Regions from separate parts of the Streptomyces sp. CC224B genome, predicted to be linked through region 1. Evidence: riboswitches for the same ligand, from Rfam matches in the RefSeq annotation. Region 1 holds a riboswitch; each other region holds the start of a gene.
The links. A riboswitch is a leader RNA that binds a small molecule or an ion and turns the genes downstream of it on or off. The one in region 1 is predicted to bind thiamine pyrophosphate.
Positions count from the first base shown of each region.

Region 2: linked by a shared signal. The riboswitch ahead of QK440_RS14070 (thiamine ABC transporter substrate-binding protein) and the one ahead of thiC (phosphomethylpyrimidine synthase ThiC) in region 1 are both predicted to bind thiamine pyrophosphate.
Region 3: linked by a shared signal. The riboswitch ahead of thiO (glycine oxidase ThiO) and the one ahead of thiC (phosphomethylpyrimidine synthase ThiC) in region 1 are both predicted to bind thiamine pyrophosphate.

Region 1 covers NZ_JASCXL010000003.1:103,279-108,029, reverse strand. The annotation lists gene QK440_RS02385 (IclR family transcriptional regulator C-terminal domain-containing protein) at 100-876, shown strand; gene QK440_RS02380 (SsgA family sporulation/cell division regulator) at 978-1,415, shown strand; gene QK440_RS02375 (YibE/F family protein) at 1,583-3,190, opposite strand; TPP riboswitch at 3,262-3,407, shown strand; gene thiC (phosphomethylpyrimidine synthase ThiC) at 3,400-4,751, shown strand, end outside.
Region 2 covers NZ_JASCXL010000028.1:80,595-85,345, forward strand. The annotation lists gene QK440_RS14060 (phosphatidate cytidylyltransferase) at 1-988, shown strand, start outside; gene rlmN (23S rRNA (adenine(2503)-C(2))-methyltransferase RlmN) at 1,130-2,236, shown strand; TPP riboswitch at 2,261-2,366, shown strand; gene QK440_RS14070 (thiamine ABC transporter substrate-binding protein) at 2,463-3,548, shown strand; gene QK440_RS14075 (iron ABC transporter permease) at 3,656-4,751, shown strand, end outside.
Region 3 covers NZ_JASCXL010000119.1:5,332-10,082, reverse strand. The annotation lists gene thiE (thiamine phosphate synthase) at 1-358, opposite strand, end outside; gene QK440_RS33660 (Rv2175c family DNA-binding protein) at 435-800, opposite strand; gene QK440_RS33655 (FAD-dependent oxidoreductase) at 1,010-2,236, opposite strand; TPP riboswitch at 2,321-2,432, shown strand; gene thiO (glycine oxidase ThiO) at 2,715-3,917, shown strand; gene thiS (sulfur carrier protein ThiS) at 3,914-4,135, shown strand; gene QK440_RS33640 (thiazole synthase) at 4,141-4,751, shown strand, end outside.

The sequences.
Region 1 (4,751 bases):
AACTCCTCGCGCCAGACGTCGTCGTCACCGACACCGTCACCGACCCCGACACCGCCATCGACACTCGCACCGAGGCCGTTGGCGACCCCCACGGCGCCGATGTCGGCGGACACCGGCTCGACCGGCGTCGGACCGACGCTGATCGGCTCGGTGCAGCGGGCGATGCGCCTGCTGGAAGCCGCCGCGTCGCACGAGGGCGGGGCGCCCGCCAAGCAGTTGGCTCGGGAGTCGGGGCTGGCGCTCCCGACGGCGTACCACTTGCTCCGGACGCTGACCCACGAGGGCTATCTGCGGCGGGAGAACGGGGTGTTCGTGCTCGGGGAGGCGGCGGAGCGGCTGGGGGCCAGCGCGGCGCAGCAGAAACGTCGTTCCATGGTGGACGACGTGCTGGCGCACTGGCGCGATGCCATCGGCGCGCCCGTGTACTTCGCCCTCTACCGCGACGGTGAGATTGAGGTCGTCTCCATCGCCGACGCCCCCGGCACCCCGGCTGTCGAGGAGTGGGCCGACTTCCGGGAGACCGGGCACGCCCACGCCATCGGGCAGTGTCTGCTGGCCCAACTCGACGACGATGCACGGCGGGAGCACCTCGACCGCTACCCGGTGCGGTCGCTCACGCCCAACACGGTCCGTGACGAGCAGGCGTTACTCCGCAGGCTCGACGGCCTTGGCCGGATGACACCGGTGGTGGAGCACCAGGAGTACGTACTGGGCACGGTCTGTGCCGCGATTCCGATCACGGTGGGTACCACGGCGGCCACGTTGGCGATCTCGGTTCCGTCGGCTCAGGCGGAGCGGCTGTTGCCCGCGGCACGTGCCTTGCAGGAGGACCTCGGGAGGCTTCTCAGGACACTCGCCTTCTCTATCAGCATCTGAAAACTCACTCCTTGTGATCTGTTGTGTACGTTGAGCAAGATGACCCGAGTGTCAGGGAGCTGGTTCCTGGCCACGGAAGGCTACTGACGGGGTAGGCGGCGATGCGAGAGTCGGTCCAGGCAGAGGTCATGATGAGCTTCCTCGTGTCCGAGGAGCTGTCGTTCCGCATCCCGGTGGAGCTCCGGTACGAGACGTGCGATCCCTATGCCGTGCGGCTGACCTTCCACCTGCCCGGTGACACCCCGGTGACGTGGGCCTTCGGGCGGGAGCTGCTGGTGGACGGGGTGGGCCGGGCCTGCGGCGACGGGGATGTGCACATCGCGCCCGCCGATCCCGACGCGCTCGATGAAGCCTTCATCAGGCTGCAGGTCGGGGCCGACCAGGCGTTGTTCAGAGCGGGGATCCCGCCGCTCCTCGCCTTCCTCGATCGGACGGACAAGCTGGTGCCGCTGGGGCAGGAGCGGGCGCTGGCGGACTTCGACGCGCACCTGGACGAGGCGCTGGACCGGATCCTCGCGGAGGAGCAGAGCGCCGGCTGAGCATCGCTCCGAGCCGTGGCGGAAGAGCCGCGGGGGTGTGATGTCCGCGGCGGTGGGATGTCCGTGACGGTGCGATGCCTGTGACGGTGAGTAACCGCCGAAGGGTGGGGCGCGGACCTGCGTTGCGTGGTGCGGGGGCTGCCCCGTGGCGCAGGTTCGCAGAGGGTTCAGGGTTTTCGGCGGCGGCCCGTGCCGCCGCGGGTGAGGCGAGGGCGGGTGGGGCCGGTGCCCGAGCGGGGAGGCGTGAGGCCCGGGGTTCCCGTCGGCCCTGGAGTGCCCGTCGGCCCTGCAGCCCCCGGTGCCCCCGGGGCGCCCATCGGCCCGGCGGGGCCCCCGGGGCCAGCGGGACCGGCAGGACCAGCAGGCCCGGCCGCCCCCTGCTGCGTCCCCGGCTGTGGGGCCCCAGCGGGGCCAGGTCCCAACGGCGCGCCCGGGTAAGGCCCGACGGGCCCGCCCGGGCCCGGGACCCCCGCCGCGGCCGGGGCGGTGGACGTGTTCTGCCGGTCGGCGGAGACGACCAGGGCGGCGAGCGCGGTGGTGACGGGGACGGAGGCGACGAGGCCGATCGAGCCGATCAGGGTGCGGACGATCTCCTCGGCGACCAACTCGCTGTTGGCCACGGTGCCCACGCTGCTCTGGGCGATGGAGAAGAGCAGCAGGAGGGGGAGGGCGGCGCCCGCGTAGGCGAGGACCAGGGTGTTGACGACCGAGGCGATGTGGTCGCGGCCGATGCGGATGCCCGCGCGGTACAGGCCGCGCCAGCCCATCGTCGGGTTGGCCTGGTGCAGCTCCCAGACCGCGGAGGTCTGGGTGACGGTGACGTCGTCGAGCACGCCGAGGGAGCCGATGATGACGCCGGCGAGCAGCAGGCCGCTCATGTCGATGGACGGGTACAGGCCGTGGATGAGGCCGGTGTTGTCGTCGGTGTTGCCGGAGAGGGAGGCCCAGCCGAGGAAGAGCGAGCCGAGCAGGCCGATGAGGAGGAGGGAGATCAAGGTGCCGAGGACCGCGACCGAGGTGCGCGCGGTCAGGCCGTGGCACATGTAGAGCGCGATCAGCATGATGGCGCTCGCCCCGACGACGGCGACGACCAGGGGGTTCGAGCCTTGCAGGATCGCGGGGAGGATGAAGAAGGTCAGGACCATGAAGCTCACCGCGAGGGCGACCAGGGCCATCACGCCACGCAGCCGCCCCACCACCACGACGGCGAGGGCGAAGATGCCGGCGAGCAGGGCCATCGGCACCTCGCGGTCCACGTCGGTGACCGAGTACTGCAGGCCCTTGGGCGCCTTGGGCTCGTAGGAGACCACCACGTCCTGGCCCTGTTCGAGCTGGCGGGGGGCGTCGGGCTGGACGATCTCCGTGAAGGTGTAGCCCTTGTGCGGGCCGCTGGTCACCTTGATCGTGGCCTTCTTGCAGGTGCCCTGGGCGCGGGACTGGGCGGACTGGCCCTCGGCGGTGGAGGTGTCGCCGTTGGGCAGGGGCTGCGAGCCGTTCACGTCCTTGCAGGGCAGCGTGTCGACCTTCGCCACGGTGGCGGACCTGGTCTGCCGGTCGAAGCCGACGCCGGTGCGCTCGTGGTCCGGTGTGCCGCCGGGCCAGAGCACCGCGAGGCCCACGAGGACGGCCGCGGCGAAGGGGATCAGGACGGCGGCGATGACCTTGCGCAGATGCTGGGAGACGGGCGCGGCAGGGCCATGGCTGTGGGAGTGGCCGTGCCCGTGTCCGTGCGGCTCCGGGACGGGCGGCGGTGTGGGGGGCTCTGTCGTGGTCACGGCCCGATCATCGCAAGAACGGAGGGGGCCCTCTGTTCACCGCGCCCGATATGACGCTAGCGTGGAGGCACCTTTGCACACGCGGGAGCTCGGAGCACCGGGCTGAGAGGGCGCTGACCTCCGTACGAACGGCATTCGGACCGTACGGGAACCGCTGCGTCGACCGCCGAACCTGTTACCGGGTAATGCCGGCGTAGGGAGTAGGTCTCATGACCACATCGGACACACGCACGCCTGCCTCCACACAGTCCGCCAGCGGACAAACCGCCCAGGGCGGAGAAAGCGTCCAGGGCAGGGAGAACGCCCAGATCGGGCAGAACGACTCGGAGGCCGGGAAGTCCATCGGCTGGCACAAGGCATACGTGACGGGCCCGGAGGGGTCGCGTTCCGACCTGCGCGTGCCGGTCCGCCAGGTGCACCTGACCAACGGCAAGACCGTGACCCTGTACGACACCTCGGGCCCGTACACGGACCCGGCGATCGACACCGACGTGCGCCGGGGGCTCGCCCCCCTGCGGGAGAACTGGATCATCGCGCGCGGCGACACCGAGGAGTACGCGGGCCGCCCGGTCCGTCCCGAGGACGACGGCATCAAGCACACCTCGCCGCGCGGTGGCCTGCGCAACCTCGACGCGGTCTTTCCCGGCCGCCCGCGCCAGCCGCGCCGCGCCCGCGCCGGCCAGGCGGTGACGCAGCTCGCGTACGCGCGACGCGGGGAGATCACGCCGGAGATGGAGTACGTGGCCATCCGGGAGAACGTCGAACCCGAGGTCGTCCGCGCGGAGATCGCGGCGGGGCGCGCGGTCCTGCCGGCCAACGTGAACCACCCGGAGATCGAGCCGATGATCATCGGCAAGCGGTTCCTGGTGAAGGTCAACGCCAACATCGGCAACTCCGCGGTCACCTCCTCCATCGAGGAGGAGGTGGAGAAGATGACGTGGGCGACGAAGTGGGGCGCCGACACGGTCATGGACCTGTCCACCGGCCGCAACATCCACACCACGCGCGAGTGGGTGCTGCGCAACTCCCCCGTGCCGATCGGCACCGTGCCGCTCTACCAGGCCCTGGAGAAGGTCGACGGCAAGGCCGAGGAGCTGACCTGGGAGATCTACAAGGACACGGTCATCGAGCAGGCCGAGCAGGGCGTGGACTACATGACGGTGCACGCGGGCGTCCGGCTGCCGTACGTGCCGCTCACCGCGAACCGCAAGACCGGCATCGTCTCGCGCGGCGGCTCGATCATGGCCGCCTGGTGCCTCGCGCACCACAAGGAGAGCTTCCTGTACGAGCACTTCGAGGAGCTCTGCGAGATCCTCGCGGCGTACGACGTGACGTACTCCCTCGGTGACGGTCTGCGGCCCGGGTCGATCGCGGACGCCAACGACCGCGCCCAGTTCGCCGAGCTGGAGACCCTCGGTGAGCTGAACAAGATCGCCAAGGCGCACCAGGTGCAGACGATGATCGAGGGCCCGGGCCACGTCCCGATGCACAAGATCAAGGAGAACATCGACCTCCAGCAGGAGATCTGCGAGGAGGCGCCGTTCTACACCCTCGGCCCGCT
Region 2 (4,751 bases), on a different contig from region 1:
GGACGACGACCGGGGGGCTGCTCAGTCGAGCGGCCCCCTGTTCCGTGACGAGACCGCGCCCGCCGCGCAGCCGTCGCACGCAGCGCACGCGGCGCACTCTCCGAACCCCGCGCAGAAGCCGCAGGAGCCCATGACCGGCGCACCACAGCCCGCCCCCGCCGCCCCGCAGAAGAAGAGCGCGGGCCGCGACCTCGGGGCGGCCATAGGGGTCGGGGTGGGACTCGGCGCGGTCATCGTCGCGTCGCTGTTCATCAAGAAGGCGGCCTTCGTCGGCGTCATAGCGGTCGCCGTCGTGGTCGGCCTGTGGGAGCTCACCTCCCGCCTCCAGGAGCGCAAGGCCATCAAGGCGCCGCTCGTGCCGCTCGCGGTCGGCGGCGCGGCGATGGTCGTCGCCGGGTACGTGCGCGGCCCCGAGGGGGCCTGGGTGGCCATGGCCCTCACCGCGCTCGCGGTCCTCGTCTGGCGTATGACCGAGCCGCCCGAGGGCTACCTCAAGGACGTCACGGCGGGCGTCTTCGCGGCCTTCTACGTGCCGTTCCTCGCCACCTTCGTGGCCCTGATGCTCACCGCGGACGACGGGCCCTGGCGCGTCTTCGTCTTCCTGCTGCTGACCGTGGTCAGCGACACCGGCGCGTACGCGGTCGGGTGGCGGTTCGGCAAGCACAAGCTGGCACCGCGGATCAGCCCCGGCAAGACCCGCGAGGGCCTGCTCGGGGCGGCGGCGTTCGCGATGGCGGCGGGCGCGCTGTGCATGCACTTCCTGATCGACGACGGCACCTGGTGGCAGGGCGTCCTGCTCGGCCTCGCGGTCGCGGCCTCCGCGACCCTGGGCGACCTCGGCGAATCCATGATCAAACGCGACCTCGGCATCAAGGACATGGGCACCCTCCTGCCGGGCCACGGCGGCATCATGGACCGCCTGGACTCCCTGCTGCCCACGGCCCCGGTGGTGTGGCTGCTGCTGGTGACGTTCGTCGGATCCGGGTGACCCCCGGGCCCCGGCGCCGCGCGTCGGCGCCGGGGCCTCGTACGGAGATCGCACTCGTGTGACCTGCGGTTTCATGAGAGAGGGGCTCGTTGTCCACAGGCGGCGGGCCCCTCGCCGTATCTCTGGGACAATGGAAGCATCATGCCCAAGCCCGGAGAACTCACTTTCGTCGCCCCCCGCGGAGCCAAGAAGCCGCCGCGGCATCTCGCCGACCTCTCGCCCGCGGAGCGGAAGGAGGCTGTCGCCGCCATCGGGGAGAAGCCGTTCCGCGCCAAGCAGCTCTCGCAGCACTACTTCGCGCGGTACGCGCACGACCCCGAGCAGTGGACGGACATTCCGGCCGGTGCGCGGGGCAGGCTGCGGGATGAGCTGCTTCCGGAGCTGATGAGTGTCGTGCGGCACATCAGCTGTGACGACGACACCACCCGCAAGACGCTGTGGCGGCTGTTCGACGGCACGCTCGTGGAGTCCGTGCTCATGCGCTACCCGGACCGGGTGACCATGTGCATCAGCTCGCAGGCGGGCTGCGGCATGAACTGCCCGTTCTGCGCCACGGGCCAGGCGGGCCTGGACCGGAACCTGTCGACGGCCGAGATCGTGCACCAGATCGTCGACGGCATGCGGGCCCTCAGGGACGGGGAGATCCCCGGCGGCCCGGCCCGGCTCAGCAACATCGTCTTCATGGGCATGGGCGAGCCGCTCGCCAACTACAACAGGGTCGTGGGCGCCATCCGCCGCCTCACCGACCCCGAGCCCGACGGCCTCGGCCTGTCGCAGCGCGGCATCACCGTCTCCACGGTCGGCCTGGTGCCCGCCATCCACCGCTTCGCCGACGAGGGCTTCAAGTGCCGCCTGGCGATCTCGCTGCATGCGCCCGACGACGAGCTGCGCGACACGCTCGTCCCGGTGAACACCCGCTGGAAGGTCCGCGAGGTCCTCGACGCCGGTTGGGAGTACGCGGACAAGTCCGGGCGGCGCCTGTCCATCGAGTACGCCCTGATCCGCGACATCAACGACCACGCGTGGCGCGGTGACCGCCTGGGCCGGCTGCTCAAGGGCAAGCCGGTGCACGTCAACCTGATCCCGCTGAACCCGACCCCCGGCTCGAAGTGGACGGCCTCGCGCCCCGAGGACGAGAAGGCCTTCGTGGAGGCCATCGCCGCCCACGGCGTGCCGGTCACGATCCGTGACACCCGCGGGCAGGAGATCGACGGGGCGTGCGGGCAGCTCGCCGCGGCCGAGAGGTAGTCTTGGCGGCGTACTGACATCTGCATATTCCGACAGGGGAGCGCCACAGCGCTGAGAGTGCGGCACCGGCCGCAGACCCTCTGAACCTCGCCCAGGTCATTCTGGGTAGGAAGTTCGGTCACCACTCAAGCTGTTGCGCCCTGCCCGGGCCCGGCCGGCCCCCGGCCGGGTGGCCCCGGGCGGGGCCGCGTCTCTTCCTGGTCCCCTCCAGGAGGATCGAACTCACGTGAGCACCACCAAGAAGGCCACGGTCGCCGCGCTCGCGGTGGGCCTCGGGCTCGTCGCCGTCTCCGCGTGCGGCTCCGGCTCCGACAGCGGCTCCGGCACCGGCTCCATGAGCGTCACGCTGGTCAGCCACAGCTCCTTCAACGTCTCCAAGGACGTCCTGAAGGACTTCGAGAAGCGGTCCGGCTACAAGGTCCGCGTCCTCAAGGACGGCGACGCCGGGCAGGCCGTCAACAAGGCCCTCCTGACCAAGGGCAACCCGCAGGGCGACGTCTTCTTCGGCGTCGACAACACGCTGCTCTCGCGCGCCCTCGACAACGGCCTCTTCCAGCCGCACCGGGCGAAGGACGCGGACCTCGTCCTGCCGGAGTACCGGCTGCCCGAGGGCGAGCACCGGGTGACGCCCGTCGACAGCGGCGACATCTGCGTGAACTACGACAAGAAGTACTTCGCCGACAAGAAGCTCGCCCCGCCGAAGACCTTCGACGACCTGGTCAAGCCCGCGTACAAGAACCTGCTGGTCACCGAGAACGCCTCCACGTCCTCGCCCGGCCTCGGCTTCCTGCTCGGCACCGCCGCGAAGTACGGCGACGACAACTGGCCGGGCTACTGGAAGAAGCTCAAGGCCAACGGCGTCAAGGTCGTCGACGGCTGGGACCAGGCCTACAACCAGGAGTTCTCCGGCTCGGCCGGCGGCAGGAAGGCCAAGGGCGACCGCCCGCTCGTCGTGTCCTACGCCTCCTCGCCGCCCGTGGAGGTGCTGTACGCCGAGCCGCGGCCCAAGGAGGCGCCGACCGGCGTCGCCACCGGCACCTGCTTCCGGCAGATCGAGTACGCGGGCCTCCTCAGCAACGCCAAGAACCCCAAGGGCGGCAAGGCGCTCCTCGACTTCCTGTCCGGCAAGCGGTTCCAGGACGACATGCCGCTGCAGATGTTCGTGAACCCCGTGCGGAAGGCCGCGCAGGTGCCCGCGCTGTTCCGGGAGTACGGCGTCGAGATCGACAAGCCGGAGACCATGGCGCCGAAGAAGATCGCCGAGAACCGTGAGCCGTGGGTCAAGTCGTGGACCTCGCTCGTCCTGAAGTGACCAAGGGGCCCGAAGGGGACCCGGCCCCGGACGGCGCGGCCGGGCCCCCGGCCCGCCGCGGCCGGGGGCTCCGCCTCTCGCGGGGCGGCGCGGCGCGGCTCGGCCTGATGGCCCTGCCCGTCGCGTTCTTCGCGGTCTTCTTCGCCTATCCGGTCGCCGCGATCGTCGCGCGCGGCCTGAAGGTGAACGGCGCCTGGCGGTTCGGGCGGATCGCCGACGTGCTCGGGCAGTCCGACATCCAGCACGTGCTGTGGTTCACCACCTGGCAGGCGCTCGCCTCGACCGCGCTCACCCTCCTGCTCGCGCTCCCCGGCGCATACGTCTTCGCGCGCTTCGACTTCCGGGGCAAACAGGTGCTGCGCGCGGTCGTCACCGTGCCGTTCGTGCTGCCGACCGTCGTCGTGGGCACCGCCTTCCTCGCGCTGATCGGGCGCGGCGGGCTCCTCGACGAGCTGTGGGGGGTGCGCCTGGACACCACCGTCTGGGCGATCCTGCTCGCGCACGTCTTCTTCAACTACGCCGTGGTCGTGCGCACCGTCGGCGGCCTGTGGGCGCAGCTCGACCCGCGCCAGGAGGAGGCCGCCCGGATGCTCGGCGCCTCCCGGCCGCGGGCCTGGCGGACGGTGACGCTGCCCGCGCTGGCGCCCGCGGTGGCGGCCGCCGCGCTGATGGTGTTCCTGTTCACGTTCACGTCCTTCGGCATCGTGCAGATCCTCGGCGGACCCACGTACGCGACGCTCGAGGTGGAGATCTACCGGCAGACGGCCAACCTGTTCGACCTGGCGACGGCGGCCGTGCTGACCCTCGTGCAGTTCGCCGCCGTCGGCGCGGTCCTCGCCGTGCACGCCTGGACCGTGCGCCGGCGCGAGAGCACGCTCCGGCTCGTCGACGCCGCCACGACGGCGCGCCCGCCGCGCGGCGCCGGGCAGCGCGGGCTGCTCGGGTTCGTGCTGCTCACCGTGGCCGCGCTGATCGTGCTGCCGCTCGGCGTCCTCGTCCAGCGCTCCCTCGACACCTCCGAGGGTCCCGGCTTCGCCTACTACGAGCAGCTCACCTCGACCGACGGCGGGGCGTTCCTGGTCCCGCCGATCGACGCCGTCTGGAACTCGCTCCAGTACGCCGTGGTGGCCACCGCCATCGCCCTGGTGGTCGGGGGGCTCGCGGCGACGGCGCTCACCCGGCGCGCGGGCCGGCTCGTGCGCG
Region 3 (4,751 bases), on a different contig from region 1:
TGGAGCGGCCGATCAGGACGTCCCGGCCGAGGACGGCGCGGGCCGCGGGCACCGGCAGGTCGCCCTGCCCGAGGTGCAGCACGTCGGAGCCGATGGCGTGGGCGACGTCCGCGCGGTCGTTGACCGCGAGGAGCCTGCCGTGGCGGCGGCAGGCGTCGGCGAAGACCTGGAGGTGCTCCAGCTCCTCCGCGGCCTCCATGCCCTTGTCGCGGAGCTGCACGATGTCGACGCCGCCCGCGAGGACGGCGTCCAGGAACTCCGGGAGGTCCCCCTGGCGCTTGCGCGCGTCCACGCACAGGTAGAGCCGCGCGTCCGCGAGCCGGGCGCGTGCGGAGCCGCCCGCCGTGTCGGTGGCCATGGAAACGTTCCCCCCGGGTGTCGGTGGCGTACGGGCCGGGCCGCGCGCCCCGCCCGTACGCCGGATGGTGGTCAGGTCAGACGGCGAGCGCCTGCGCGCGGCGCTTCACCTCCGTGCCGCGATTCTCGCTCAGGGCCTGCGCGGGGGTGCCGGGCAGGGTCGGGTCGGGGGTGAAGAGCCACTCGAGCATCTCTTCGTCGGTGAAGCCGTCGTCCCGCAGGAGCGTCAGCGTGCCGGACAGGCCCTTGACGACTTTGTCGCCGTCGATGAAGGCCGCCGGAACCTGAAGCGTCCTGTTCTCGCCGCGGCGTACGGCGATGAGCTGGCCGTCCTTGACCAGCTGCCGCACACGGGTCACCTCGACACCGAGCATCTCTGCGATGTCGGGGAGGTGGAGCCAGGCGGGGACGAGAGCATCGGTCTTTGCGTCAATCTCGGTCACGGATCAAGCGTGCCATTTCCGGCCGGGGGCCGGTAGCGGGGGGCCGGGGCTACGCCCCTGGGCCCGGTGTGCTGCCCCTGGGTGGCCCTGTGTTTTTGGTGACCCTGCGTTTTCCGTGCCGACCGTGGGTGGGCTGTGCCCGCCCGTTCCGCCCTCTGGGCGGACCAGCCGCCCACAGCAGGGGGACCGCTGGCCACAGCGGGGGGAGGTCAGGTGCGGGCGGCCTTTTTCAGGGGGACGGCCGGGTCGGCCAGGAGGGTGGGGTCCATGGGAGTGGCTGTGGTGATCAGTTTGCGGGCCTGGGCCAGGTCGCGGGGGCGGCCCACCGCCAGAAGGGCGACGAGGGCGCCCTCGCGGAGCCAGCAGACGGTCCAGGACGGGGTCGCGGGGTCGCCGCGCCACACCAGCTCGTCGGCGCCCCCGTGGTGGCCCACGTACTGGACGAAGCGGCCGAACTGCTCGGACCAGAAGTACGGGACCGGGTCGTACGCCGCCGGGGTCTCGCCCGCGATGTCGGCGGCCACCGTGCGCGGGCCCTGGACGGCGTTGTCCCAGTGGTGCACCAGGAGGCGCTCGCCGTACCGCTCCGAGGGAAAGGACGCGCAGTCGCCGACCGCGTAGACGTCGGGGGCGGACGTGCGCAGCCGGGCGTCCGCCACGACCTCGCCGTGAGCGCCCAGCTCGATGCCGGAGCCCGCGAGCCAGCCCGTCGCGGGCCGGGCCCCGATGCCGACGACGACGGCGCCCGCGGGCAGCCTGCCGCCGTCGTCGAGGAGGACCTCGCCGGGCTCGACGCGGGCCACGCGCGTGCGGGTGCGCAGCTCGGCGCCCGCCTCGGCGTACCAGGCCGCCATCGGGGCCGCGACCTCGGCGGGCAGCGCGCCCGCCAGCGGGTGCTCGGCGGCCTCCACGACCGTCACCGCGCAGCCCGCGTCCCGCGCCGCCGTGGCGAACTCCGCCCCGATCCAGCCCGCGCCGACGACCACGACGTCGTGCTGCTCGGCCAGGACCGGCCGCAGCCGCTCGGCGTCGTCGAGGGTGCGCAGCAGGTGCACGCCGGGGACGCCCTCGGAGCCGGGCAGGCGCAGCGGTTCGGCGCCCGTGGCGAGGACCAGGGTGTCGTAGGCGACCGGGCCCGTCTCCGTGTCCAGCTCGTGGTCGGCGGGCCGGACGCCGGTGACCTCCACGCCGAGGCGCAGCTCGACGCCGAGGGTGTCGAAGTCGATGTCGAAGGCGGAGCCCTCCGCCTTGCCGAGCAGCACCGCCTTGGACAACGGCGGTCTGTCGTACGGCTGGTGGGGCTCCGCGCCGATCAGCGTGATCGTGCCGTCGAACCCCCGCTCGCGCAGCGCCACCGCCGTCTGCACCCCGGCCATGCCGGCGCCCGCCATGACGACGCGCCGTCCCGTCCCCGCGCTCTTCCGCTCATCGCTCACCCGATCAACTGTAGGGCGGTCCGTGGCACCTGAACACGACGGATGGCAACGCCCCGGCGGGGGGACGGGATAGGGTGGCCTGTGCAGAGCACTCGCGGGAGCCCGGACGACCGGGCTGAGAGGGAGGCTGGACGGCCTCCGACCGTACGAACCTGATCCGGGTCATGCCGGCGAAGGGAGGGGCTGGACGCCCATGCGTTCCCGTACGGAGCCACCTGTCACGGAGTCACCGGCCACGAAGCCGCCCGTTCCGTCCGCTCCATCCGCGTCGTCCGCGTCGTCGTCCGACGCAGGCGTTCCCTACGACGCGGCCGTTCCATGCGACGCGGCCGCTTCCGTTCCATGCGACCCAGCCCTTCCGTGCGCTTCAGCCGTTGCGGACGATTCCGCCGGGCCGGCGGGCGCCGCCGGGGCGCCCTCCGCGCCCGCCTCCCGGGCGCCGTCGCCGGACGTACGCCCGCCCGGGCGTACGTCCGACGTGGTCGTCGTCGGCGGGGGGATCATCGGCCTGGTCACGGCCTGGCGGGCCGCGGGCCGCGGGCTTTCCGTCACCGTCGTCGACCCCGAGCCGGGCGGCGGTGCCGCGCAGGTCGCCGCGGGCATGCTGGCCGCCGTCACCGAGCTGTACCACGGCGAGCAGACGCTGCTCGGCCTGAACCTGGCCTCCGCGCGCCGCTACCCGGACTTCGTCGCCGAGCTCGCACAGGCCTCCGGCGAGGACGTCGGCTACCGCGCGTGCGGCACGCTCGCCGTCGCGCTCGACGCCGACGACCGCGCCCACCTGCGCGAACTGCACGCCCTGCAGCGGCAGTCGGGCCTGGAGTCGGAGTGGCTGACCGGCCGCGAGTGCCGCCGCCTCGAGCCGATGCTCGCCCCCGGGGTGCGCGGCGGGCTGCGCGTCGACGGCGACCACCAGGTCGACCCGCGCCGGCTCACGGCGGCCCTCCTCGTGGCGTGCGAGCGGGCCGGGGTGGCCTTCGCGCGCGCGTGGGCCGAGCGGCTGACCGTCGTACGGGAGCGGGCCGCCGGTGTCGTCCTCGGCGACGGCACCGCGCTCGGCACCGATCTGACGGTCCTCGCCGCGGGCAGCCTCAGCGGCCGCCTCGCCGGGGTCCCCGACGACCTCCTGCCGCCCGTGCGCCCGGTGAAGGGCCAGGTCCTGCGGCTCACCGTGCCGCCGCGGTACGCGCCGTTCCTGAGCCGCACCGTGCGCGCCGTCGTCCGCGGCGGCCACGTCTACCTGGTGCCCCGCCTCAGCGGCGAGCTCGTCGTCGGCGCGACCAGCGAGGAGCTGGGCTGGGACACCACGGTCACCGCGGGCGGGGTGTACGAGCTGCTGCGCGACGCCCATGAGCTCGTGCCCGGCATCACGGAGCTGCCGCTCGTCGAGACCCGCGCCGGGCTGCGGCCCGGCTCGCCCGACAACGCGCCGCTGCTCGGCCCCACCGCGCTGCCCGGCCTCCACCTGGCCACCGGCCACCACCGCAACGGCGTACTCCTGACCCCCGTGACGGGCGACGTCATGGCGCACGCCCTGACCACCGGCGAACTGCCCGAGGAGGCCCGGCCGTTCACGCCGCTGCGGTTCGCCGCGACCGCCGCGCCACCGTCCGGTACGACGCCGTCCGGTACGACGCCGTCCACCCCGCCGACCCCGCACCTCTCGGAGCTTCCCGTATGACCACGCCCTCCACCGTCCGCGCCATATCGGTCAACGGCGAGCCGCGCGACGTCCCCGCGGGCACCACGCTCGACGCCGTCGTCGCCGAGCTGACCGCCGCGCCGTCCGGTGTCGCCGCCGCGCTCAACGAGACCGTCGTCCCGCGCGCGCGGTGGGCCACCACCGCGCTGCGCGACGGCGACCGCGTCGAAGTCCTCACCGCCGTCCAAGGAGGCTGACGACCATGGCGGACGACCCCCTCGTCATCGGCGGCCTCACGCTGTCGTCCCGGCTGATCATGGGCACCGGCGGCGCGCCCAGCCTCGACGTCCTGGAGCGGTCCCTGGTGGCCTCCGGGACGGAGCTGACCACCGTGGCGATGCGCCGCGTCGACCCGGGCACGCACGGCTCCGTGCTCTCCGTCCTGGAGCGGCTCGGCATCGGCGTCCTGCCCAACACGGCGGGCTGCTTCACCGCGGGCGAGGCCGTGCTCACCGCGCGGCTCGCGCGCGAGGCGCTCTCCACGGACCTGGTGAAGCTGGAGGTCATCGCCGACGAGCGGACGCTCCTGCCGGACCCCGTGGAGCTCCTCGACGCCGCGGAGACGCTCGTCGACGACGGCTTCACCGTGCTGCCGTACACCAACGACGACCCCGTGCTCGCCCGGAAGCTGGAGGACGTCGGCTGCGCGGCCGTGATGCCGCTCGGCTCCCCCATCGGCTCCGGGCTCGGCATCCGCAACCCGCACAACTTCCAGCTCATCGTCGAGCAGGCGCGCGTCCCGGTGATCCTGGACGCGGGCGCCGGGACGGCGTCCGACGTGGCGTTCGCGATGGAGCTGGGGTGCGCCGGGGT